Regions from separate parts of the Bacillus sp. T-10(2022) genome, predicted to be linked through region 3. Evidence: riboswitches for the same ligand, from Rfam matches in the RefSeq annotation. Region 3 holds a riboswitch; each other region holds the start of a gene.

Region 1 (2,267 bases), 1.8 Mb from region 3:
TTCATTTGCTGATTGAGTCAGATCTTCAATTTGGTTGGAAACGGATTGCGAAACACTGAGCATTTTATCGATCGTATCACGAAGGTCTTTCTGCATTTGATTGGCGGATACCGTTAGTTCGCCCATTTCATCATTTGACTTTTGCTCCAGGGGCTCATGATTCAGCTCTCCTGCAGCCACCATTTTCATCCTATCCCTGATTTTAAGGAGGGGGGTGGTAATGAGGTTGGCTGTAACAACCGCAAGGACAAGGCCAATAAGGACTGCCGCAATGGATATGAAGATACTTGTCGTCTTAACCGATTTCCCGCTGGCGATGACGGTTTCACCTGAAGCGACAATCAATTCCTCGCGTTCCGAAGCAAGCTGCTTGAAACCCTCCATTACTTCATTGCTGATTGGCGCCACTTCATTTTTGAGTATCTCTTTAGCGCGTTCTTCATTTCCTTTTTCATATTGTGTAAATACCCGATCTACAATCATCGTCCTCCAATCCACGCTTTTCTCGATCAATTCCTTCGCTTTATCAGAATCGCTTAAGGCTAGGAGTTCCTCCTGGATGACCTGGCTTTCTTCAGTATATTGTAAGAACCCTTCTTTATAACTCTCGTCACCATAAAGAATATAGGCCCGGGCGTATGCGGTTCTTTGTGCTAGATTGTATAGGAGCTTTTCGTCTTGGATAAGAAGCGGAAGTTCCTTTTCGATGATATCCTGGGAATAAACCAGTGACTTGTTGCTGCTATAAATGTTGAATGCTCCTAAGATGACACATAAAGATATGATGAGTGAAAATGCCACCAATACCTTTGCTTTAATGCTTTTCAAATTATTGGACCCCTTTATCGATATTTTATTCACACTGTTTTATCGGATAAATAAAAGGATATTTAAGCAATGAAAAGTTAACCAAATTTTCCATCAGGTCTAATGTTCTCTTAATATAAACATCTTGATTTCTTATCGTTTTCAAGTTACTATTGACTTGGAAAAATATAATATTCCGCGTTAAGGCGGAAGAGGTTCTAGCTACCCTCTCAAAAAAACTAAGGAGAAACAGTGCTCTATTCTTAGGGTGCTGTTTTTTTCCGTAAAAAGGAGTTTTATAGAAATGAAGAAGAAAGAAAAGGCAGTGGTTGTGTTTAGTGGAGGTCAGGACAGTACGACGTGCCTGTTCTGGGCGATGGAGAGATTTGAGGAAGTGGAAGCGGTGACGTTCGATTATAATCAGCGGCATAGCTTGGAAATCGAATGTGCTCAAAACATTGCCAAGGAATTGGGCGTGAACCATCATATCCTTGACATGTCGCTGCTGAACCAACTGGCACCAAATGCGCTGACGAGAAGTGATATTGCGGTGACGGACGGAGAAGAAGGGGAATTGCCGTCGACGTTCGTACCAGGGAGGAATTTGCTGTTCCTTTCGTTTGCCGGAGTGCTGGCGAGTCAGATTGGCGCTAAACATATTGTCACCGGTGTCTGTGAAACGGATTTCAGCGGATATCCGGACTGCCGCGATGTATTCATTAAATCATTGAATGTGACCTTGAACTTGTCGATGGACCAGTCATTCGTGATTGATACGCCGCTAATGTGGCTTAATAAAGAGGAAACATGGGAGCTAGCGGATCAGCTAGGCGCGTTCGACTTTGTCCGCGAAAAGACCCTGACTTGCTATAACGGAATCATCTCCGACGGCTGTGGAGATTGTCCGGCATGTAATCTGCGGAAAAAAGGACTGGATGACTATGTAAGCAGACGGAAGGTGCTTTCATGATGTACGGTTTTACGATAGTGGATAAACTCCAAAAAATAGATGAAGATATTCAGCGCAGCCAATTGAAGTATACAAACAAGAGGGTTCTCGTGAGTAAGGAATTCACCTTTGATGCGGCACACCATCTGCATGATTATGAAGGGAAATGCAAGAACCTGCATGGCCACACGTATAAGGTCATTTTCGGATTAAGCGGGTATACAGATTCACGAGGGTTGATGATAGATTTTGGGGACATCAAGGATATATGGAAAAATGAAATTGAAATCCACCTGGATCACCGTTATTTGAATGAAACCCTGCCGCTCATGAATACAACAGCTGAAAATATGGTTGTCTGGATTTATGAAAAAATGGCCGAATCCCTTTCATTAAAAGAATATGAGGGTGCTAGAGTCGAATTTGTTCGACTGTACGAAACGCCGACAAGCTATGCCGAAGCCAGAAGGGAGTGGATGGAAAGTGAGTAAACTCCCTGTTATGGAAATCT
Region 2 (2,267 bases), 1.8 Mb from region 3:
TGTATCTCAATGCAGGCGTCCGGCCTTGTTCCCATCTTTCCGAACTCGATGAGAACCAGAAATTCCCGATTTTTTCAGGATTCACTATGGCTTCAAACACTTCATTAGCTGGCTTGATTATCTTAAATTTCGTAATTATTTGGGTATCCATACTAAATCAACTCTCTTTCGATTTGTTTTTATTGTATTCCACTATCCCAATCTACTGATATTGGCGGCAGGGTCCTTCCAGTTTCAAGCAAGCTCTTCAGGTTACTCAGAATGGCTGGCCAACCATTATTCAAGCCTTCAAAGGTATTGTCATCATATACGAAATCTGTCTCCAATAGCTCCTCATGCCTAAGCGTTAACTTTAAAGTCGAATCATCCATTTTCTGTAATTCAAAAGTGACCCGTGTAGGCTGCTTGCGAGGTGTTTCGTCTCCTGCCATGTTCCATGTATACGAGAGCAGGTGCAACGGCTCACACTTAAGTACATTCCCATGATCAGTAATCCGCCCATCTTCCAGCATATATTTGACGCTTGAACCTTCTTGCCAGTCAGACTGTACTTGCAATCCAAAGTGGTATTTCTTCGTGACTTCACCACTCGTCAGGGCTTCCCAAAGCTTCTCTGGTGTGGTTGCGATATAAATAGGATAGACAAACGTAGTTTTTTTCATAATTCTTTTTCCTCCTCGCCAAATAAGATATCAAGACCGTAACCTAACTCTATCATTGATTGTCGGCTTTCATATACAGCCGGTCAAGCAGTTTTTTGCGACAGAAATCGGCAAAGTCATTGCATTGAAGAAGATTTGAAGTGCATTGCTAAAACCGGATTCTCCGTGACATAAAAGGGCCGTATGGAAACTTCTTGATTTCCAATCGCTTTCAAGCTACGATGAATAAGGAAAATGATAATCCGCCCGGGCGGAAGAGGTTCTAGCTACCCTCTCAAAAAAACTAAGGAGAACAGGGCTCTTTCTTAGGGTGCTGTTTTTTCTGTATAAGGAGAATTAAGAAATGTTAAGAATTTTATTGTATTTAGTATCCATCATCACGGCGAATGTGGTTACAGCAGCTTTTGAGCCATTACATTTTGGCATGTTCATCATCCCGATGGGAACATTGCTCATCGGGGGAACCTTCATCTTCCGAGATCTGGTCCAGAATAAATTCGGCCGCGCGAAGACCTATATATGCATCGTCACTGCACTTATTTTATCTGCATGTGTATCATTTTTATTAGGAGATACGTTACTGATTGTTTTTGCTTCCGCATTATCCTTCGTGGTCGCAGAAACAGCGGATACGGAAATTTATACCCGTTTAAAGCTCCCGATGAGTTGGAGGGTGTTTTACAGCGGGATCGTTGGAGGATTTTTCGATTCGGTGATATTTGTCGTGATTGGCCTAAGTCCATTGGGTGCCAATATATTGCCATGGGAAGCAGTACCCGCTGCGGTCATCGGCCAAATCATCGTTAAAACTATCATTCAGTCCATTGGTGCCGTATTGTTGGGACGAATCAACGTAGAACTGGAGAAACGTGTAGTCTCCAGTTAAATGCCAGGAGGGATGCACTACATGGATGGAACCAAAAAAGAAGAAGATAAATGCTATTGCCTCGAGGCCTTTCGTGAAAAATATGGGGCGCATGTTCAAGGGGAATGTATGAAGCTCTCCTGCGCCAATTATCGCAAGCATAAAGGAATTGACAAAAAAGGACCAAATTAGGTCCTTTTTTTTGCGTGAACGGAGTAACTCACGAGTAAAACGTGCGGAATTCACGATTAAACGGCACTAAATCATGAGAATAGCGCTAAAGCATGATTAAACAGCGCAAAATCATGAGTGCAGTGCAAATACACGAATAAAGAGCGCAACGCCATGAGTGCAGAACGAATTCACGAGTATATGGCCGAAATTCACGAGTAAAAGTGCAAAACTCACGAGTAAATGGCCGAAACTCACGAGTAAAAGTGCAAAATTCACGAGTAAACAGAGCGAAATCATGAGTGCAGCATGAATTTCACGAATAAAAGTGCAAAATTCACGGTAAATGGCACGAAATCATGAGAATAGCGCGAAATCCTGAGTAAACAGCGAGAATTTCACGAATAAACAGTGCGAAATTATGAGTGCAGGACAAATTCAAGAGTAATTAGCCCAAACTCACGAGTAAAAATCAAAAAAAGCTTCCTGCACCGTTCCATTAATGGGGCTAGGAAGCTTTGTATATTGTTTAAAATTGCTCTGTGCTTTTCCGAACTAATTTTTCGAGG
Region 3 (2,267 bases):
GGGTTGAATCCGAAACCATTTCCCTTGGTGAAAATCTTTTTAAATATTCAGAAATACTTCCTTCACCTAGTTCTTCCCTTTCGATATACCCGATGATTTCCCCTTGATCTTTGACTGCCAATATATCAAAATTCTTTTTTTCCAATGCTTTCTGAATATCCAGAGCCAGATCATTTTTATGGCAAAACTCAAGCTCCTGGGCAATGCTCTTAACCGTTATATTTTCTTCATAAAGAGTTTTAAGACTAAGATAGCTGCTATTGCTTTTTCTTTCGCTTCCATTTAACATCTTTCAACCTCCGCTCAGGAACACTTTCTGCCCGTTTTCCGCTTTAATCATAGAAATGCATGCGGCCCCCACAAATAAAGTCCACTGCAGTGGACTCAATCCCAATCATGTTAATCTAATTTTTTGGCACCCATTGATCAAATGCCATCAACTGCATTGCCTACCGCCGTTTCCTCATTCTCCTTTTCTTCCCAACCCTTACAAACATCCACCCAATCCTTTGCACCTGAATATTCAAACAATTCAGCGAGTGTAAGTTCTATTGCAGAGTTCGCACTGCCGCAAGCCGGGAACAATGACTCGAAGCGCTTCATCGATACATCAAGAAAAACAGCTAAATCGTTTGCCAGACCAAACGGGCAAACGCCTCCGATTGCATGACCGGTCTGTGCAAGGACTTCTTCAGGCGAAAGCATTCGTGCCTTGAAACCGAATGTCTGACGAAATTTCTTATTATCCACTTTGGCGTCCCCTGCGGCAACTACCAAAATTGCGGGTTCACCTTCCCCTTTAAAGGAAAGAGTCTTAGCAATCCGCGCTGGGATAACACCGATGGTTTCCGCTGCCTCAATCACCGTAGCACTCGATGTTTCGAACTCCTTTACGTCGCCTTCCCGATTCCATTGTTTAAAATGGCTTTTGACACTCTCGATCGACATTTTATATTCACTCCTTTGACGTACATATTAAAATAATATCATCCTTCATTGCAATAAATCAAAATCCTATTGTGCTACTTCTCCTGCTTGGAAACTAATAAATTAAAACCATTCTTTACAAATTGACGAAACAAGCTTACATGAGATACTATTAAACATCGGGTAAACGCCTACACGTGGTTCGTAACCATCCCACGATAAAAAACTAGGGAGAGAGTAAAATGAATGTTCGTACACTCGTGATAAACGGGTTATTGGCTGCCTTGTATGTGGCGGTCTCATTGGTGTTTAAACCAATAGCTTTTGAGATGTTCCAATTCCGTGTACCGGAAATGTTGAATCATCTGATTGTATTCAATAAAAAGTATATCTACGGTATCGTTGGCGGAGTCTTCATATCGAATCTGCTCTTTTCACCGATGGTACCATATGATTTGATTTTTGGGGTGGGGCAATCCCTGCTCGCCTTATTGCTTGTCATTTATGTATCTCGTTTCATAAAAGGCATTAAAGGACGGATGATCGCCACGATTATCTTTTTCACGTTCACAATGTTTTTAATTGCAATTGAACTGAACCTTGCCTTTGGCTTGCCATTCTGGCTAAGCTGGATGACTACAGCTGTCGGTGAGTTCGTTGTCCTCCTAATTGGAGCGCCAATCATTTATGGAATGAACAAAAGAATTCAGTTTGAAAAGTGGCTTTAAAAGGAATCTTCGCGCCGTTAAGCCACTATAATGGAAAAGAGCTGTCTGCATGATGCGGCAGCTCTTTTTTTTCACCAATGAACTCGAAAATGATAAACTATTAGTAAGAATGGTGGTGGCCCTTTGAAAAAAGTCCTGACCATAATCGGTCTACTTGTAATTGCAATATTTATATACTCTAATGCAGAGCTGTTCACATTAGTTTGGAAAAGTGACCTAGATTCTGTTATTAGCATATTGAAGGAAAACCTTTTGCTTACATTTATTGTGACATTCGTATTGATGTTTGTACAAAATTCTTTTACAATCATCCCCTTAATTTTGCTCCTGACTATCAATGTCACGATATTCGGATTCATATATGGCTATCTATGGAGTTGGTTTACAAGTGTGGTTGCCTCAGGATTCATTTTTTATGCAGCAAGAAACTGGTTTCAGGAGCTTCTCTTAAAGAAGGTTGGCGAAAAATGGCAAGAAACCGTTGTGGAGCATGGCTTCATGTACGTTTTTACAGGCAGGATTTTCCCGCTTATCCCAACAAGCTTAATTAACTTGGCAGCTGGAGTCAGCACTGTCACGTTCAAGGATTTTTTATTAGCGACGGGGCTTGGC

Evidence for each region. Region 3 has a riboswitch for preQ1 ahead of OSJ91_RS02305 (QueT transporter family protein). Riboswitches for the same ligand answer to the same signal wherever they lie in the genome.
Region 1: another riboswitch for preQ1. It lies ahead of queC (7-cyano-7-deazaguanine synthase QueC); the one in region 3 lies ahead of OSJ91_RS02305 (QueT transporter family protein).
Region 2: another riboswitch for preQ1. It lies ahead of OSJ91_RS21040 (VUT family protein); the one in region 3 lies ahead of OSJ91_RS02305 (QueT transporter family protein).

Annotation. Positions count from the first base shown of each region.
Region 1 is NZ_CP113518.1:4,311,296-4,313,562, reverse strand. Features, by position in the region: partial or broken gene OSJ91_RS21090 (HAMP domain-containing protein) at 88-384, opposite strand; PreQ1 riboswitch class I at 1,014-1,056, shown strand; gene queC (7-cyano-7-deazaguanine synthase QueC) at 1,112-1,777, shown strand; gene queD (6-carboxytetrahydropterin synthase QueD) at 1,777-2,247, shown strand; gene queE (7-carboxy-7-deazaguanine synthase QueE) at 2,240-2,267, shown strand, end outside.
Region 2 is NZ_CP113518.1:4,305,308-4,307,574, reverse strand. Features, by position in the region: gene OSJ91_RS21050 (SRPBCC family protein) at 1-151, opposite strand, end outside; gene OSJ91_RS21045 (SRPBCC family protein) at 180-662, opposite strand; PreQ1 riboswitch class I at 913-955, shown strand; gene OSJ91_RS21040 (VUT family protein) at 1,006-1,548, shown strand; gene OSJ91_RS21035 (hypothetical protein) at 1,570-1,719, shown strand; gene OSJ91_RS21030 (PadR family transcriptional regulator) at 2,228-2,267, opposite strand, start outside.
Region 3 is NZ_CP113518.1:484,274-486,540, reverse strand. Features, by position in the region: gene OSJ91_RS02315 (hypothetical protein) at 1-289, opposite strand, end outside; gene OSJ91_RS02310 (YbaK/EbsC family protein) at 427-948, opposite strand; PreQ1 riboswitch class I at 1,119-1,163, shown strand; gene OSJ91_RS02305 (QueT transporter family protein) at 1,170-1,655, shown strand; gene OSJ91_RS02300 (TVP38/TMEM64 family protein) at 1,779-2,267, shown strand, end outside.